One region of the Tardiphaga sp. 42S5 genome, then DNA from elsewhere that is predicted to be linked to it. Evidence: predicted binding sites of a transcription regulator. Region 1 holds the regulator's gene; the other holds the start of a gene.
The links. The regulator LexA, encoded in region 1, represses DNA repair genes until DNA is damaged. The targets are predictions, from matches to a motif close to TGTTCNNNNTGTGTTCNG.

Region 1 (7,480 bases):
CGGCGTTGCCGAGGAATTCGGCGGCCACTGCAACCTGCGTTTCGACGACACCAATCCGACCAAGGAAGAGCAGGAATATATCGACGCCATCCAGCGCGACGTCCGCTGGCTCGGCTTCGACTGGGGCGAGGGCAACCTGCATTACGCCTCGGACTATTTCGAGCAGCTCTATGACTGGGCGGTACACCTGATCCGCGCCGGCAAGGCCTATGTCGATGACCAGTCGCAGGAAGAAATCCGCTTTAAGCGTGGCACCCTGACGGAGCCCGGCCAGAACAGCCCGTTCCGCGACCGTTCGGTTGATGAGAACCTCGATCTGTTCGCGCGGATGCGTGCCGGCGAATTCCCGAACGGCGCCCGCGTGCTGCGCGCCAAGATCGACATGTCGTCGGGCAACATCAACCTGCGCGATCCCGTGATCTATCGCATCCTGCATGCGCATCATCCGCGCACGGGCACCGCCTGGAGCATCTATCCGAGCTACGACTTCGCGCACGGTCAGTCGGATGCCATCGAACACGTGACGCATTCGATCTGCACGCTCGAATTCGAGGATCACCGGCCGCTTTACGACTGGTGCCTGGAAAACCTGCCGGTGCCGTCGCGGCCGCATCAGTATGAATTCGCGCGCCTCAACATGACCTACACGCTGCTGTCGAAGCGCGTGCTGACCGAACTCGTCCGCGGTGGCCATGTCACCGGCTGGGACGATCCACGGATGCCGACGCTCGCCGGCCTGCAGCGCCGCGGCATTCCCGCTGAAGCGCTGCGCGAGTTCGTCAAGCGCATCGGCGTTGCCAAGGCCAATTCGACCGTTGATATCTCGATGTTCGACTTCGCCGTGCGCGAGACACTGAACCGCACGGCACAGCGCCGCATGGCTGTGCTGAAGCCGCTCAAGGTGGTGATCGAGAACTATCCCGAAGGTCAGACCGAACAGCTCGAAGCGGTCAATCATCCCGATGATGAAGTGCTGGGCACGCGGCAGATCCCGTTCGGCCGCGAGCTCTACATCGAGCATGACGACTTCATGGAAGAGCCGCCGAAGAAATTCTTCCGCATGGCGCCAGGCCGCGAGGTCCGTTTGCGTTACGGCTATTTCATCACCTGCAAGGACGTGATCAAGAACGCTGCCGGCGAGGTGGTCGAACTGCGCTGCACCTATGATCCGGAAACCCGGGGCGGCAATGCGCCGGACGGCCGCAAGGTCAAGGCGACGATCCATTGGGTGAGCGCTGCAGATGCCGTGCAGGCGGAAGTGCGCGTCTACAATCAGCTGTTCGCCGATCCGCAGCCCAATGCGACCGAGTTCGCATCGCAGCTCAATCCGGACTCGCTGGAGACGCTGACCGGCGCCATGCTTGAGCCGGCGCTGGCGAGCGACAACACAAGCGATGTCGTGCAGTTCGAGCGCCAGGGTTATTTCTGTCGCGACAAGGATTCAGCGCCGGGCAAGCTGGTCTTCAACCGTACCGTCGGTCTGCGCGATAGCTACGCCAAGCTCGCTTGAGCAACCCCAGGGATTAGTTTTCGTATTCTGCATCCGTTCCGCTAGTCGCCGCTTGCCCTTCCGATAGCATTCGGACGGGCGAGCGTGGCGTGCGGGCGTTCGATGGCGCGGAGCGGGGATCAGCAACAGCGGCGGGGCCGATCCGGCACGGCGACCACATGGCCGCCGCCGGCCACGGCAGGCGTCGCTCTCCCGTCACCGACGTCATCAACGTCGGGCTTCGAGACGCTCTGGACGTGGGTGTGGGCCGAAGCTGGTCCCGGTCGCTTGCTGCCTTGGGTGCCGATCGCTTTCGGGACCGGCATCGCGCTGTATTTTGCCGCTGAGCATGAGCCGGTGGCCTGGGTTGCCGCTGCGACGGCAGGCCTTCTTTGCGTGGCTGCGTTTTTGCTGCGGCGGCAGCGATGGTTTCCCTTGATCTTGCTCATTGCGGCCATCGCGGCGGGCTTCGCGATGGCTGCCATGAAAACCGCGCGTGTGGCTCATGAGGTTCTGGCGAAGCCGCTCTATTCCGTCGCGATTACCGGCTTCGTCGAAACTCACGAGGAACGGGAGCGCACGGATCGCTTCGTGCTCCGCGTTGCCACGATGGACAGCCCGCGCGCCGCACCGAAGCTGACCCGTGTGCGGCTGTCGGTGAAGAAGGGCACGGCGCCTGCCGTCGGCAGCTTCGTCGAATTGAAGGCAAGGCTGCAGCCGCCGCTGTCGCCGCTCCGGCCGGGTAGCTACGACTTCGGCCGCGATCTGTACTTTCAAGGGATCGGCGCGTCCGGTTTTGTGATGGGCGGCATCAAGGCGGTCGACCCGCCGATACAGCCGAGTGTGGCGTTACGCTATTCGGCGACCATGCAGGGGCTACGCGACGCCATCGACGCGCGGATCCGCACCGTGCTCTCGGGCGATAGTCGCGCCATTGCCACGGCACTGCTCACAGGTCGCCGCGATGCGATTTCGGCTGACGTCAATGATGCGATGTTCATCTCCGGCCTCGGTCATGTGTTGTCGATCTCCGGCTATCACATGGCCGTTGTCGCCGGCGTGGTGTTCTTTGCGATACGCGCACTGCTGGCACTGATCCCTGTCCTGACGGTGACATTCCCGATCAAGAAAGTCGCAGCGGCTGCGGCGTTATTCGCAGCACTGTTCTACCTGCTGTTGTCAGGTGCTGAAGTCGCGACGCAGAGATCGTTTTTCATGACGGCCGTCGTGCTGATTGCAGTCATGGTCGATCGCCGGGCGGTGACGTTCCGCACCCTGGCGGTGGCAGCAATGGTTGTGCTGATCGTGGCGCCGGAAGCGTTGGTGCATCCGAGTTTTCAGATGTCATTCGCGGCGACGCTGGGGCTGGTCGCATTGGTGCAGATAGGCATGCCCGCGCTGTTTGCCTCGCCCGATCATTCCGCGACCGCGCGCGTGGCGCTATGGGGCGGACGCGAGATCGCGATGCTCGTACTGGCTTCGCTGGTCGCGGGCCTCGCCACCACGCCCTATGCCGCGTTTCATTTCCATCGCGTCACGCCTTATGGCGTTGTCGCCAATCTCCTGGCGATGCCGGTGGTCTCGGCGCTGGTGATGCCGGCGGGCATTCTCGGTTTGGTGGCCATGCCGTTCGGCTTTGACGGTGTGTTCTGGCGGCTGATGGATGTCGGCATCCAGTGGATGATTGTGGTCACGCAATGGGTGGCAGCCTTGCCCGGCGCCATCGGCCGGATGCCGGCCTTTGGCATCGGACCGCTGATATCAGCCAGTATCGGCATCATCGTGCTCGGATTGCTGCGCACGCCGTTGCGCTTCGCGGGGGCTGGCGTGCTGGTGCTCTCGATTGTCTGGGCGTTGCTGGTGAAGCAGCCGGATGTCCTGATCTCGGGTGATGGTCACAGTGTCGCGGTGCGGAGCAGGGACGGGCATCTCCACGTGATGCGCAGCGCCAAGGATACATTTCTGCTGAAAGAGTGGCTCGCCGGCGATGCCGATGCGCGTCTGCCGACCGATGCCTCCGTCAGCCACGGTGTGTCCTGCGACCGCGACGGATGCATCACGCCGCTGGCCGATGGCGCTTTGGTGGCGCTGGTTTTACAGCCGGACGCCTTCACAGATGATTGCGAGAAAGCGGCGCTGATCGTCACGACGAGACAATCGCCGAGGGATTGCAGGGCGCTGGTGATCGATCAGGATCGCTTGCAACGAAATGGTGCGGTGAGCCTGCAGCGAACCGCAAACGGCTTTACCATCGATGCCGTGCGGCCACGGGGCCTGGACCGTCCGTGGTCGCGCGCAATTCCCGATGAGCCCCAGCAAGATCTGATCCAGAACAGTCGTCCACCGCAAAACCGGCCGGTGGATGCGACGCCGGCGGAAACCGATCTTCAACCCGAAGATCAGTAATCCGCCGAGGCGCAAATCTCAGTAGCGGCGATACAGGCCGATCAGCTTGCCCTGAATGCGCACCCGGTTGGGTGGCAGGATACGGACCTCGTAGGCGTCATTCGCAGGCTCCAGCGCGATCGACGCGCCGCGGCGGCGGAAGCGCTTCAACGTGGCTTCCTCGTCGTCGATCAGGGCCACCACGATGTCGCCGGTGTCGGCGCTCTCGTTGCGCTGGATCAGCACGGTGTCGCCGTCGAGAATGCCGGCGTCCTGCATGGAATCGCCGCGCACTTCGAGCGCGTAATGTTCGCCGGAACCGAGCATGTCGGCGGGCATGCTGATGGTGTGGCTACGGGTCTGCAGCGCCTCGATCGGCGTACCGGCCGCGATCCGGCCCATGACCGGGATAGCAACCGTGCGGCCATTGTCATCATCACCGCTGTTGCTGGCGATGCTGGCGGCCGAACGCACCTTGCCAAGCGTGCCTTCGATGACGCTGGGCGTGAAGCCGCGGCGCCCGGTGCCGCCGGTGACCGGCGCGCCGAGCTCTGGCAGCTTGATGACTTCGATGGCACGGGCGCGGTTGGGCAGACGGCGTATGAAGCCGCGTTCTTCCAGCGCCGTGATCAGACGATGGATGCCGGACTTCGAGCGCAGGTCGAGCGCATCCTTCATCTCGTCGAAGGACGGTGGGACGCCGGCTTCCTTCAGCCGTTGATCGATGAATCGCAGGAGTTCGTATTGTTTGCGCGTGAGCATCTGAAGCCATCCTCAGTTGACGGTGTCGGCCGCCGCGTGCGTTTCAAAGGGCCTTCGAACGGTGAGCCTCAATCCAGAGACGATCGTTCGAAGATCGGTTGCGCGAGTTCGGGCACTCTCAAACTACTCAAAGCCACAGAATCTCGAAACAAATCATGAACGAACACTATATGTTCCATATGTGTTCTGCAATGCTTAATTTGCCGTCAACAGAACGCACGTTGAGCGAGGTTTGAGGAGGCTGTTCCTCACCAGTCGTCGATCCTCGACGGACATGGAAAATGCTTCCGCGGTCGCTTGGGCTACGCGGACGTCACGCGCCCAATGGGCGGCGGCGGAGTCGTGGAGCCGGTCGCCAGCGAGCGCTGAACCATGATCGTGTCGGCCCAGCGGCCGGAGCGATAGGCGACGCCGGGCAGCAAGCCGACGCGGGCAAAGCCGAAGCTCTCATGCAAGCCGAGCGAGGCCGTGTTGTCGGCATCGATATAGCCGATGATCTGCCGGAAGCCGGCCGCCGCGCAGACATCGATCAACTCGCGCATCAACAGCCGGCCGATGCCCCGGCCGACATGTCCGTGGTGGATATAGATCGAATGCTTGACCGTGTAGCGATAGGCCGGTCGCTTGCGGAACAGCACCACATAGGCATAGCCGACGACCTCGCCGCCTTGCGTGGCGACGAGATGCGGGAACCGTTTGCTGCGCAGGTTCTTGCGCCGGTCTCTGAGATCGTCGGGCTGCGGCGTGTCGGCGTCGCTGACGCCTTCCTCGACGCCTTGCCGGATGTGCCGGCGATAGATCGCCAGCATGGCATCGACGTCGGTGTCGCGTGATGGTCGGATGACGACCGGCTGTTCGAGTTCCGTTGGCAAATCAGGCTCCTTACGTGCTCCCTATTCGGAGACCACGTAAGTGTAAAGTCGGATCCGGCCATTGGCGTCGACCTTGCGGTAGATGCCCTGGATTTCGACGTCGAAGCCCGGGAAGGTGTTGAAGCAGGTCTCGAACATCCTGAGATAATCGATCATCGGCTTTGACCGTTCGGTGAGCCGTTCTCCGGGGACGATCGTGGCGATGCCGGGCGGGTAGACCACGAACGGCGTCGTCGCGACGCGCCCGAAGATCTCATCGATCGGGAGGTAATCGACGTCGTTGCGCACCAGACAGCGCGCGGCATCATGGGGTGACATGGCAATCTCCGGCAGATGGTCAGCGGAGAATTGCCTGGTCTGAAGTTCGCTCACATTGGCCTCGCGGAAGAACCGGTGCATGTCGCCGCATAGATCCCGCAGGCGTATGCCCGCGTAACGCGCGGGCCTGCGCCGTGCGAATTCCGGGATGACGTCTTCGAGCAGGGCGTTGTCGTCATGAAGCTTCTTGAAGGCGACGAGGCCCGATATCAGCGTGCCGGCCTTGCTGGCTTCCACGCCGGGTGTCAGCAGGAAGAGCAGCGAGTTGAGATCGTTCTTCTCCGGCACGATGCGGTTTTCGCGCAGGAACTGCGCCACCACCGGAGCAGGGATGCCGTGTTCCGCATAGCCGCCGGTGGTGCGATCGAAGCCGGGTGTCAGCACCGTCAGCTTGTTGGGATCGGTCATGGTGAAACCGGCTTCCATGCCGGGGAAGCCATGCCAGGCGGCGTCAGGTGCGAGCTGCCAATAAGCCGGATTGGTGGCCAGCTGGTCAGTGCCGATGCTTTCCCAGGGCACATTGTGAACGGCGCCTTCGCTGGCTGCGTCGGGAATCGCGACGCGCTCGGGCACGAAGGGTTCGAAGAACCAGCGACGCTCGGCGCGGGTTTCCTTCTCCTCGAATTCGCGGCGGACGGCGCGCATCTTCTTGCGCAGTTCGATGCCGAGGCGGATCGTATCGTCCCACAACACTTCGCCGGAGCGGCCCTTCATCATCTGCGCGCCGACATCCAATGATGCGAACAGCGGATAGAACGGCGAGGTCGAGGCGTGCTGCATGAAGCTTTCGTTGAAGCGCCGATGCTCGACGCGGCGTTTCTGGCCGCGGATATGACGATCCTTCATGTGGATCTGCGACGCCTGCGAGAAGCTCGCGAGCTGCTTGTGGGTCGACTGCGTCGCGATGATACCCGGCGAATCCGGGCCGAGGTCCTTGAGTCCCATGGCGAACCGGCCGGCATAGAGCGGGTGGAATTTCATGAAGCCCGCCCAGGCTTCGTCGAACAGGATGTAATCGCAGAGATGGCCGATACGCGCGATGATCATCTCGGCGCTGTAGATGGTGCCGTCATAGGTGCACTGTTCGACCACGGCGACGCGGAACGGGCGTGGACGCTTCCAGGCCTCGGGATCCGTGACCAGCGGATTGATACGGATGCGCTCGCGCAGCGCGTCCTCGTCGAGCGCATCCCAGTTCATCGGGCCGATCAGGCCCCAGGGATTGCGCGTCGTTGGCACATAGATCGGCACACCGCCTGAGATCATCAATGCGCCGTGCAAGGCCGCCTTGTGGTTGTTGCGGTCGAACAGCACGAGGTCACCATCGGTGACCAGAGCCGATAGCGCGACCTTGTTGGAGGTCGAGGTGCCGTTGAGCACGAAGTAGGTCTTCTCCGCGCCAAAAATCTGCGCGGCTTCCTTCTGCGCCTGCAAAGCAGGGCCCTCATGAGTCAGCAGATCGCCGAGATCGAGCACCGAATTGTCGAGGTCGTCGCGAAACACGGCTTCGCCGAGATGTTCCATGAACACGCGGCCGATCGGGCTGCGGCTGTAGAACACGCCGCCATTGTGGCCCGGGCAGGTCCAGAGCTGGTTGCCTTCCTCGGCATAGTCGACCAAAGCGCCGAAGAACGGCGTCTTCAGCGTCTCGGCA
Region 2 (7,480 bases), 1.5 Mb from region 1:
TGGAGAAGAACAAGGACTATGTCGCCGCGGCGCAGCTGATCGGCCTGCCCGCGCGCGTCATCATGATCCGCCATGTGCTGCCGAATACCATGGGGCCGATCCTGGTGATCGCCACCATCAATCTGGCGCTGGCCATCATCACCGAGGCGACGCTGTCGTTTCTCGGCTCCGGCATGCCCGACACCATGCCGTCGCTGGGCACGCTGATCCGCATCGGCAACAACTATCTGTTCTCCGGCGAATGGTGGGTCATCGCCTTTCCCGGCCTCGCGCTGGCCTCGCTGATCCTGTCGATCAATCTGCTCGGCGACTGGCTGCGCGATGCGCTGAACCCGAAGCTGCAATGATGTCTCACCTCAAGCAGTGCCCGACATGAGCGTGCCCGTCCTCTCCGTGCGCAACTTGTGCGTTGAATTCGCCAGCCGACGCGGCGCGCTGCGTGCCATCGACGGCGTGTCCTTCGACATCGCCAAGGGCGAGGTGCTGGGCGTGGTCGGCGAATCCGGCGCCGGCAAATCGGTGACGGGGCTTGCGGCCATCGGCCTGATCGATCCGCCCGGGCGCATCTCAGGCGGCGAGATCCTGCTGTCGGGTCTGCGCATCGACAATCTGCCGCCGGAGCAGATGCGCCGGATTCGCGGCAAACGCATCGCGATGATCTTTCAAGATCCGCTGACCAGCCTCAATCCGCTGTATCGCATTGGCGACCAGCTGGTGGAGACGATCCGCACCCATCTCAACATGAACGAGACGCAGGCACGCAAGCGCGCGGTGGATCTGCTCGCCGAGGTCGGCATTCCCGCGCCGGACAAGCGCGTCGATGCCTATCCGCATGAATTTTCCGGCGGCATGCGACAGCGCGTGGTGATCGCGCTGGCGATCGCGGCCGAGCCCGAACTGATCATCGCGGACGAGCCGACCACCGCGCTCGACGTTTCCGTGCAGGCGCAGATCATTGCGCTGATCAAACGGCTCGGCCGCGACCACGGCACGGCGGTGATGCTGGTCACCCACGACATGGGTGTCATCGCCGAGACATCCGACCGCGTCGCCGTGATGTATTCCGGGCGCATCGCCGAGATCGGCCCGGTGCGCGACGTGGTGCAGAACCCGCTGCATCCCTACGCCAAGGGACTGATGGGCGCGATCCCGACGCTGACGGGCGACGCCTCGCAGCGGCTGGTGCAGATTCCAGGCTCAATGCCGCGGCTGTCTGCCATTCCGCAGGGCTGTGCGTTTAATCCGCGCTGCAGTTTCGCGTTCGACCGCTGCCGCACCGAGCGGCCTGAACCTATCGCCGTCGGCGCGCAGCAGGTCGCCTGCCACCTCTATGATCCCAATCATCTCCATGACCACGCTCCTGCGGAGAGCGCGGCATGACGGCGCTGGTGCAGGCACGCAATCTCAAACGCGCATTCGACGTCTCGAAGCCGTGGCTCAACCGCGTCATCGAGCGCAGTCCGATGGAGTTTCTGAAGGCCGTCGACGGCGTCTCGTTCGAGATCAAGCGCGGCGAGACCTTTGCGCTGGTCGGCGAATCCGGTTCGGGCAAGAGCACGGTGGCGCGGATGGTGGTCGGGCTGCTGCCGCCGACATCCGGCGACGTCATCATCGACGGCGTCTCGATGAGCGATCCCGGGCAGGCCGGCGCGCGCAAGCTGCTGCGCAAGCGCATCCAGATGATCTTCCAGGATCCCTATGCGAGCCTCAATCCGCGGCTGCGCGTCGATGCGATCATCGCCGAACCGATCCGCGCCTTCGATCTCATTCAGGGCGAGCGCGACATTCGCGCCCGCGTCGGCGAATTGTTGACGCTGGTGGGCCTGCATCCCGACGACGGGCAGAAATACCCGCATCAGTTCTCCGGCGGCCAGCGCCAGCGTATCGCGATTGCCCGCGCACTCGCATCGGAGGCCGAGTTCATCGTCTGCGACGAGCCGACCTCAGCGCTGGATGTCTCGGTGCAGGCGCAAATTCTCAACCTGATGCGCGAACTGCAGGACAAATTCGGCCTGACCTATCTGTTTATCAGCCACAACCTTGCTGTGGTCAGGCACATGGCTGACCGGATCGGCGTGATGTATCTCGGCCGCATCGTGGAGATTGCGGAAGGGCGCGAACTCTTCCGCGCGCCGCGCATGCCTTATACGCGCATGCTGCTGGGCGCTGTGCCGGATCTGGCCATGTCAGGTCGCGCACGCATCGCGGTCTCCGGCGAGATTCCCAATCCGATCGATCCGCCCTCCGGCTGCACGTTTCATCCGCGCTGCCCGGAAGTGTTCGATCTCTGTCGCAAAGTCGTGCCGGATCTGGTCGACGGCGTCGCCTGTCATGCGGTCAACAAACTGATCGCGCCGCCAAGCGAAGCTGTCCCCGCCGCGCGGCGATAATTGCGATCAGCGCGCACCCAGATCAGGACGCCTGAAACGACAACGCGGCAGGCACCGCAGGGTATCGGCAACAGACCCCCACAGCACCCACCGCGAAATCATTCAGCCGAAAATCTCGGCTGCAAGATCGGTCCGGCAAGATCACTGCGCATGAACGTCAGTGCGTCTCCGGACCGATCCGATCAATCTTCGGCCGGCTCCTCGCCGTCACCGCCGTCTTCGTCGCGCTCGATGGGACCGGCGAGAATCTGCTCGGCGATCAGGCCGGAATTCTGCCGGATCGAGGCTTCGATCTTGGCGGTCATGTCCGGATTGGCCTTCAGGAAGGCCTTGGAATTCTCCCGGCCCTGGCCGAGACGCTGGCTGTCATAAGAGAACCAGGCGCCGGACTTCTCGACGATTCCCGCTTTCACGCCGAGATCGAGGATTTCGCCCATCTTGGAGACGCCTTCGCCATACATGATGTCGAATTCGACCTGCTTGAAAGGCGGTGCCAGCTTGTTCTTCACCACCTTGACGCGGGTCGAGTTACCAACGACCTCGTCGCGCTCCTTGATCGCGCCGATGCGGCGGATGTCGAGACGGACCGAGGCGTAGAATTTCAGCGCATTGCCGCCGGTGGTGGTTTCCGGCGAGCCATACATCACACCGATCTTCATGCGGATCTGGTTGATGAAGATCACCATCGTATTGGATTTGTTGATCGAGGCAGTCAGCTTGCGCAGCGCCTGGCTCATCAAGCGAGCCTGCAGGCCCGGCAGCGCGTCGCCCATTTCGCCTTCGAGTTCGGCGCGCGGCACCAGCGCTGCCACGGAGTCGATGATCAGCACGTCCACCGCGCCGGAGCGCACCAGCGTGTCGGCGATTTCCAGCGCCTGTTCGCCGTGATCCGGCTGCGAGATCAGGAGCTCATCGACATTGACGCCCAGCTTGCGGGCATAGACCGGGTCGAGCGCATGTTCGGCGTCGATGAAGGCGCAGATGCCGCCCTTCTTCTGGGCTTCCGCGGCGCAATGCAGCGCCAAGGTCGTCTTGCCCGAGGATTCCGGTCCGTAGATCTCGATCACGCGGCCCTTGGGCAGCCCGCCGACGCCGAGCGCGATATCGAGGCCGAGCGAGCCCGACGAAATCACCTCGATGTCCATCGACCGGTCGTTCTTGCCGAGCTTCATCACCGAGCCCTTGCCGAACTGGCGCTCGATCTGGGAGAGCGCGGCCGACAGGGCCTTGGTCTTGTCCATGGAGGATCCTTCAACGATACGCAGGGCAGTCGGAGTGGTAGCCATTGATCTAGCTCCTTATGAAGGGATTCGCGACAGGACAAACGGCAAGCGCCAAAGGATGGCGGCGCTGTTCGGGCTGAAAACAACGTACCCCATCTGTTCTATGTTCGCAATATGTTCTTTTGAGAATTTTGGGTACTGGCCTGTTTCCGACCGCAGTGGCCTATTTTTAGATTGGCAGTGGCCTGGTTCCAATTTTGCCGTAATTGTTAAGCTTCATTAACGCAACCTAAGGAGGTTGCAACGATGAATGACACGACTGTTTTCCACGCTTTCAAAAACGGCGTTTGGATGGGCATTGGAACTAGGCAGGCAATCGTTGCGCGAGGCTACGACTGCGATGACGCGGTCCTGTGGTGCTCAAAAGATCTCCTGATCAACGGCTGGCGAGATCGGTAGCTTGAGTATGTCCAACGATGCCCCAACAAGCTTACGGATGGGTTTTGGCTACGATCAAGCTCGTGCATCTGGCTTAGGTGGCATTAGGCGGGACCGTTCGCCGAACCAAGTTAACCGCGAGATTAGCGATCGAAAGATTGCCAACCAGATTCGAACTGAAGTGGAGCGCGACCCCGAATGGGGGCCGTTTGTCGCCCATTGGGTAACTGAGAAATTGAAGCCGCAGGAAATTCTACAAGCTCTTTGGAACGCTCAATTTGATGAGTGGTGCAGAAGGAAGCGGCGGCAAAATAGGTATCTCAGATTTTAAAAGGCCGCCTCAATGGGCGACCTCTTTCATTTTGCACCTTCGTTACCAGTCCAGTAGCTGTAAGCCGTGAGGTCATGTCGGGCGATCCCGAGCAGTACGTCTCGACCAGCTACGCGGAGCGCCAGGACCTCTCGCTGCGCATAGGATCGCGCCGCGGACCAAAAGCGCTTTCATAAACATTTCGAATAGTGAGGGAATCCAAGATGGCCGTAAAAGCGATCGATATCGAGGGCAAGTGGCAGTTTGCCAGCATAACTGCAGCCAAGATGTTTATGATCCAATCCTGAAAAACACACCGATCTCGCAACGCGTTACACCCGATGAGTTCCTAAGCTTAAAAGCTCTATACGAGGCCTATTGCGCAAAAACCAATTGGCCTCTTCCATCTCCTCCGAAGGAATTTTATCCGATGCTAGAAAAAGGTCGCGGCTTCGCGACCAGGTGCTTCGGGTTAGTTTTCGAGAACGGGAAAACTGAAAGGTTTTCGCTGGACAAAGCTCTCAGTGCTGTCGCCAACTGAAACAGTGGCCTGCTTTAATTCAGCGAGTGGCGATGACGAACCCTCGAATAGCCATAGCGTGTCTAATTCTCGTGGTCCTGATGGCAGCCTTCTTCGTGGCCGATATGCACTCCTCATGCAAACAAGAGCATGGGCCAGACTACAAGTGCTATCCGGGCGGCCGACGGCTGGTCCGGTAGTCGCTGCCAAGTGGCCTGTTTCGAAATTGTGAGTGACCTATTTCGGCCAGTACCGGAATTTCGGTACTGGCGTGTTTCCGGCCGTAGTGGCCTAGTTTGAAAATGGCATTGACCTATGTTGGATATGTTGTCCGCCGTAAACGACAGGCAGCCTGTTTCACGAATTCGAACTTACCGAAGTCGCGCCATGCCCTTCTCTGCATTCCTGGCCCGAATTAAAAAGCTCATTCTTGTAGATGAGTCAGAGCATTACGCTGCCATCGAGCGTGGCTTTCGGGACGGCTCGTTGCATCAGCCCGTCAACCCCATGTCGGATGCTGAGCTGGCCAAGGCCATAGCCGAATTCACGAAGACGCAACCTTCGGCCGGGAGCATCAAAGTCCTGGGCGGGCGCTTCAATCCAAAGAAGTAAGGCCCGCCTTCGCGGACGGCCCTTTCGCAACGAAGACCCCGCCCTCATCGATTCCATCGACGGAGAGCGCGTTTTCGCGCCGAGACGGAGTCTGGACAGGTCCTCGCCGTCACTTTAGAACGCTTCTAGCCAGGGAGCGTAGATGCCCAAGCCAAAGAAAACCGCCGCCGAACTTCAGAAGATCATTCGAGAAGCCGCCGCAATCGCCGGGCCATGGCCCAAGAACATGAGCGTGATCATCTATTCGCTGGATGACAGCTGGCGCGTCATCGTCAGCTACTCGGATCCGGCACAGACCCCTTTTCGCGACCGGTTGATGGAGATCTGCCGGGGGCTCGCCCATTTCTACGATCTGGACGAGCCAGCCTAGAGTCGCCCGGCGCCGCGCACCGGCCCACGTCACCTGTGCCTTATCCCGCGAGATGCGTTTCGCGCGTGGCGATCAAATCGCGGATCGGCTGCGCGATCGGTACCGGGCGATGGGTCTTCTGATCGGTATTGACCCAGACGATCTCACCCGTCGCAAACAGATCGTCGGCTGCGCGCGCGAAGATGCCGAGCTCGAACACCAGACTGGAATTGCCGATCCGCGCCACCCGCGCAGCGACATCCAGCTCCTGATCGAACAGGATCGGCGCCTTGTATTCGATCACCGATTTGACGACGTGAAAGTCGACGCCGCTCGCCTTGGCATCGGCAAACTGGTCATAGCCGAGCGCACGAAAATATTCGGTGATGGTCGTGTCGAAGTAAGTGAGATAGTGCGCGTTGAACACGACGCCCTGGCCGTCGATCTCGGAATAGCGCACCCGAAACGGGTGGAAGAACCAGAACCGGTCGCGTGACATATGCCCCTCGCCTATGTGCGGCGGCTTCGTTCTCCGCCCTGATGCTCCCCTAGCCTCTCTTGCGCGGCGAAGCCAGCCGCCGCAGGGAGACGTCATGCCGCAACTCAGCTCCGCTTGATGGCCTTCAGCACAATGAAAATGTGCGACGCTGCGATGATTACCGACGCCAGCATGAGTCCGAGATTGGCGCCATGAACCTTCTCCGGTGCGAAGGTTGTCGCCGTCCAGATGATCAAGCGCACCGTCAGCATAAAAACGACCATGCCCCACAGTGCAATCCGCTTCGGCGCATCCCATGTCGGCTTGCCGTCGAAGCCCCACTGCATCGCAACGCGCTCACCTGCAATCCGCGGCTCGCCATAGAGGTTGCACCCGATCATCACGACCAGAGCACACGCAAATACGATATCGGCCGACGACATGATTGCCCCATATGTGAAATCGCGGCCGGATGACTCCCGTATCTCATCCCATCATACCGCAACGATCATGGCGCCCGATACAATGGCCGCCTTCGATGACAACCCAGAGATGCATCACGGTTCCGAAAGCGGATCCCTGCACGCGACGGGCTGCGCAAAAAAACCGTTTATTTGCCGCAAATTTTGCACATTTCTATCGACGCACGGAACAAGTTAGTTTAGCGGTATCATTGTCTTACAGCAACCTCAGGTGCTGCAAGCCATTTACACGCGCGCCAGCTGTGGTCGTTTCCCGTGCCTCGATATTTCTTTCATATTATCGCCGAAAACACGTTCCTCGACGAAGAAGGGACGAGCTTCAAGGACGATCAGGAAGCGATGCTGCACGCACGTCAGCTCGCATCGGAGATGGTGCGCAGCCTCGGCGTCGTGAGGGGCGCGATCGTCGTCGAGAATGAAGACAGCGGCGGATTGTTCGAAGTGCCGCTGTCCTGGAGCAACTGACACAGGCGCATATGTCAGTGGCCGCGCGCAGGCTTCAGTCCATTTGCGCGCCCGGCGGCACGAGCCGCCGATGCCACGTCATGGCCTGATCAATTCGCAGCGCTGCCGGTCTTGGTGCGTGGCTGTTTAGCGGGTGCAGCCGCCTTCGGCGCATCGCTGCGCACATTGCCCCATGGATCGGCCGCGGCTTTGGTGTCGGGAATCTTGCGCAGC

Region 2: recA (recombinase RecA) is a predicted target of LexA. The motif match lies at 3,778-3,795, and genes of this name have one in related genera.

The regions. Positions count from the first base shown of each region.
Region 1 is NZ_CP139027.1:3,782,122-3,789,601, forward strand. Features, by position in the region: gene SFY93_RS17495 (glutamine--tRNA ligase/YqeY domain fusion protein) at 1-1,510, shown strand, start outside; gene SFY93_RS17500 (ComEC/Rec2 family competence protein) at 1,613-3,895, shown strand; gene lexA (transcriptional repressor LexA) at 3,914-4,636, opposite strand; gene SFY93_RS17510 (GNAT family N-acetyltransferase) at 4,939-5,508, opposite strand; gene SFY93_RS17515 (Orn/Lys/Arg family decarboxylase) at 5,530-7,480, opposite strand, start outside.
Region 2 is NZ_CP139027.1:5,325,174-5,332,653, forward strand. Features, by position in the region: gene SFY93_RS24820 (ABC transporter permease) at 1-347, shown strand, start outside; gene SFY93_RS24825 (ABC transporter ATP-binding protein) at 373-1,380, shown strand; gene SFY93_RS24830 (ABC transporter ATP-binding protein) at 1,377-2,390, shown strand; gene recA (recombinase RecA) at 2,573-3,676, opposite strand; gene SFY93_RS24840 (hypothetical protein) at 5,269-5,493, shown strand; gene SFY93_RS24845 (hypothetical protein) at 5,636-5,863, shown strand; gene SFY93_RS24850 (acyl-CoA thioesterase) at 5,904-6,341, opposite strand; gene SFY93_RS24855 (hypothetical protein) at 6,446-6,763, opposite strand; gene SFY93_RS24860 (DUF6894 family protein) at 7,058-7,267, shown strand; gene SFY93_RS24865 (hypothetical protein) at 7,357-7,480, opposite strand, start outside.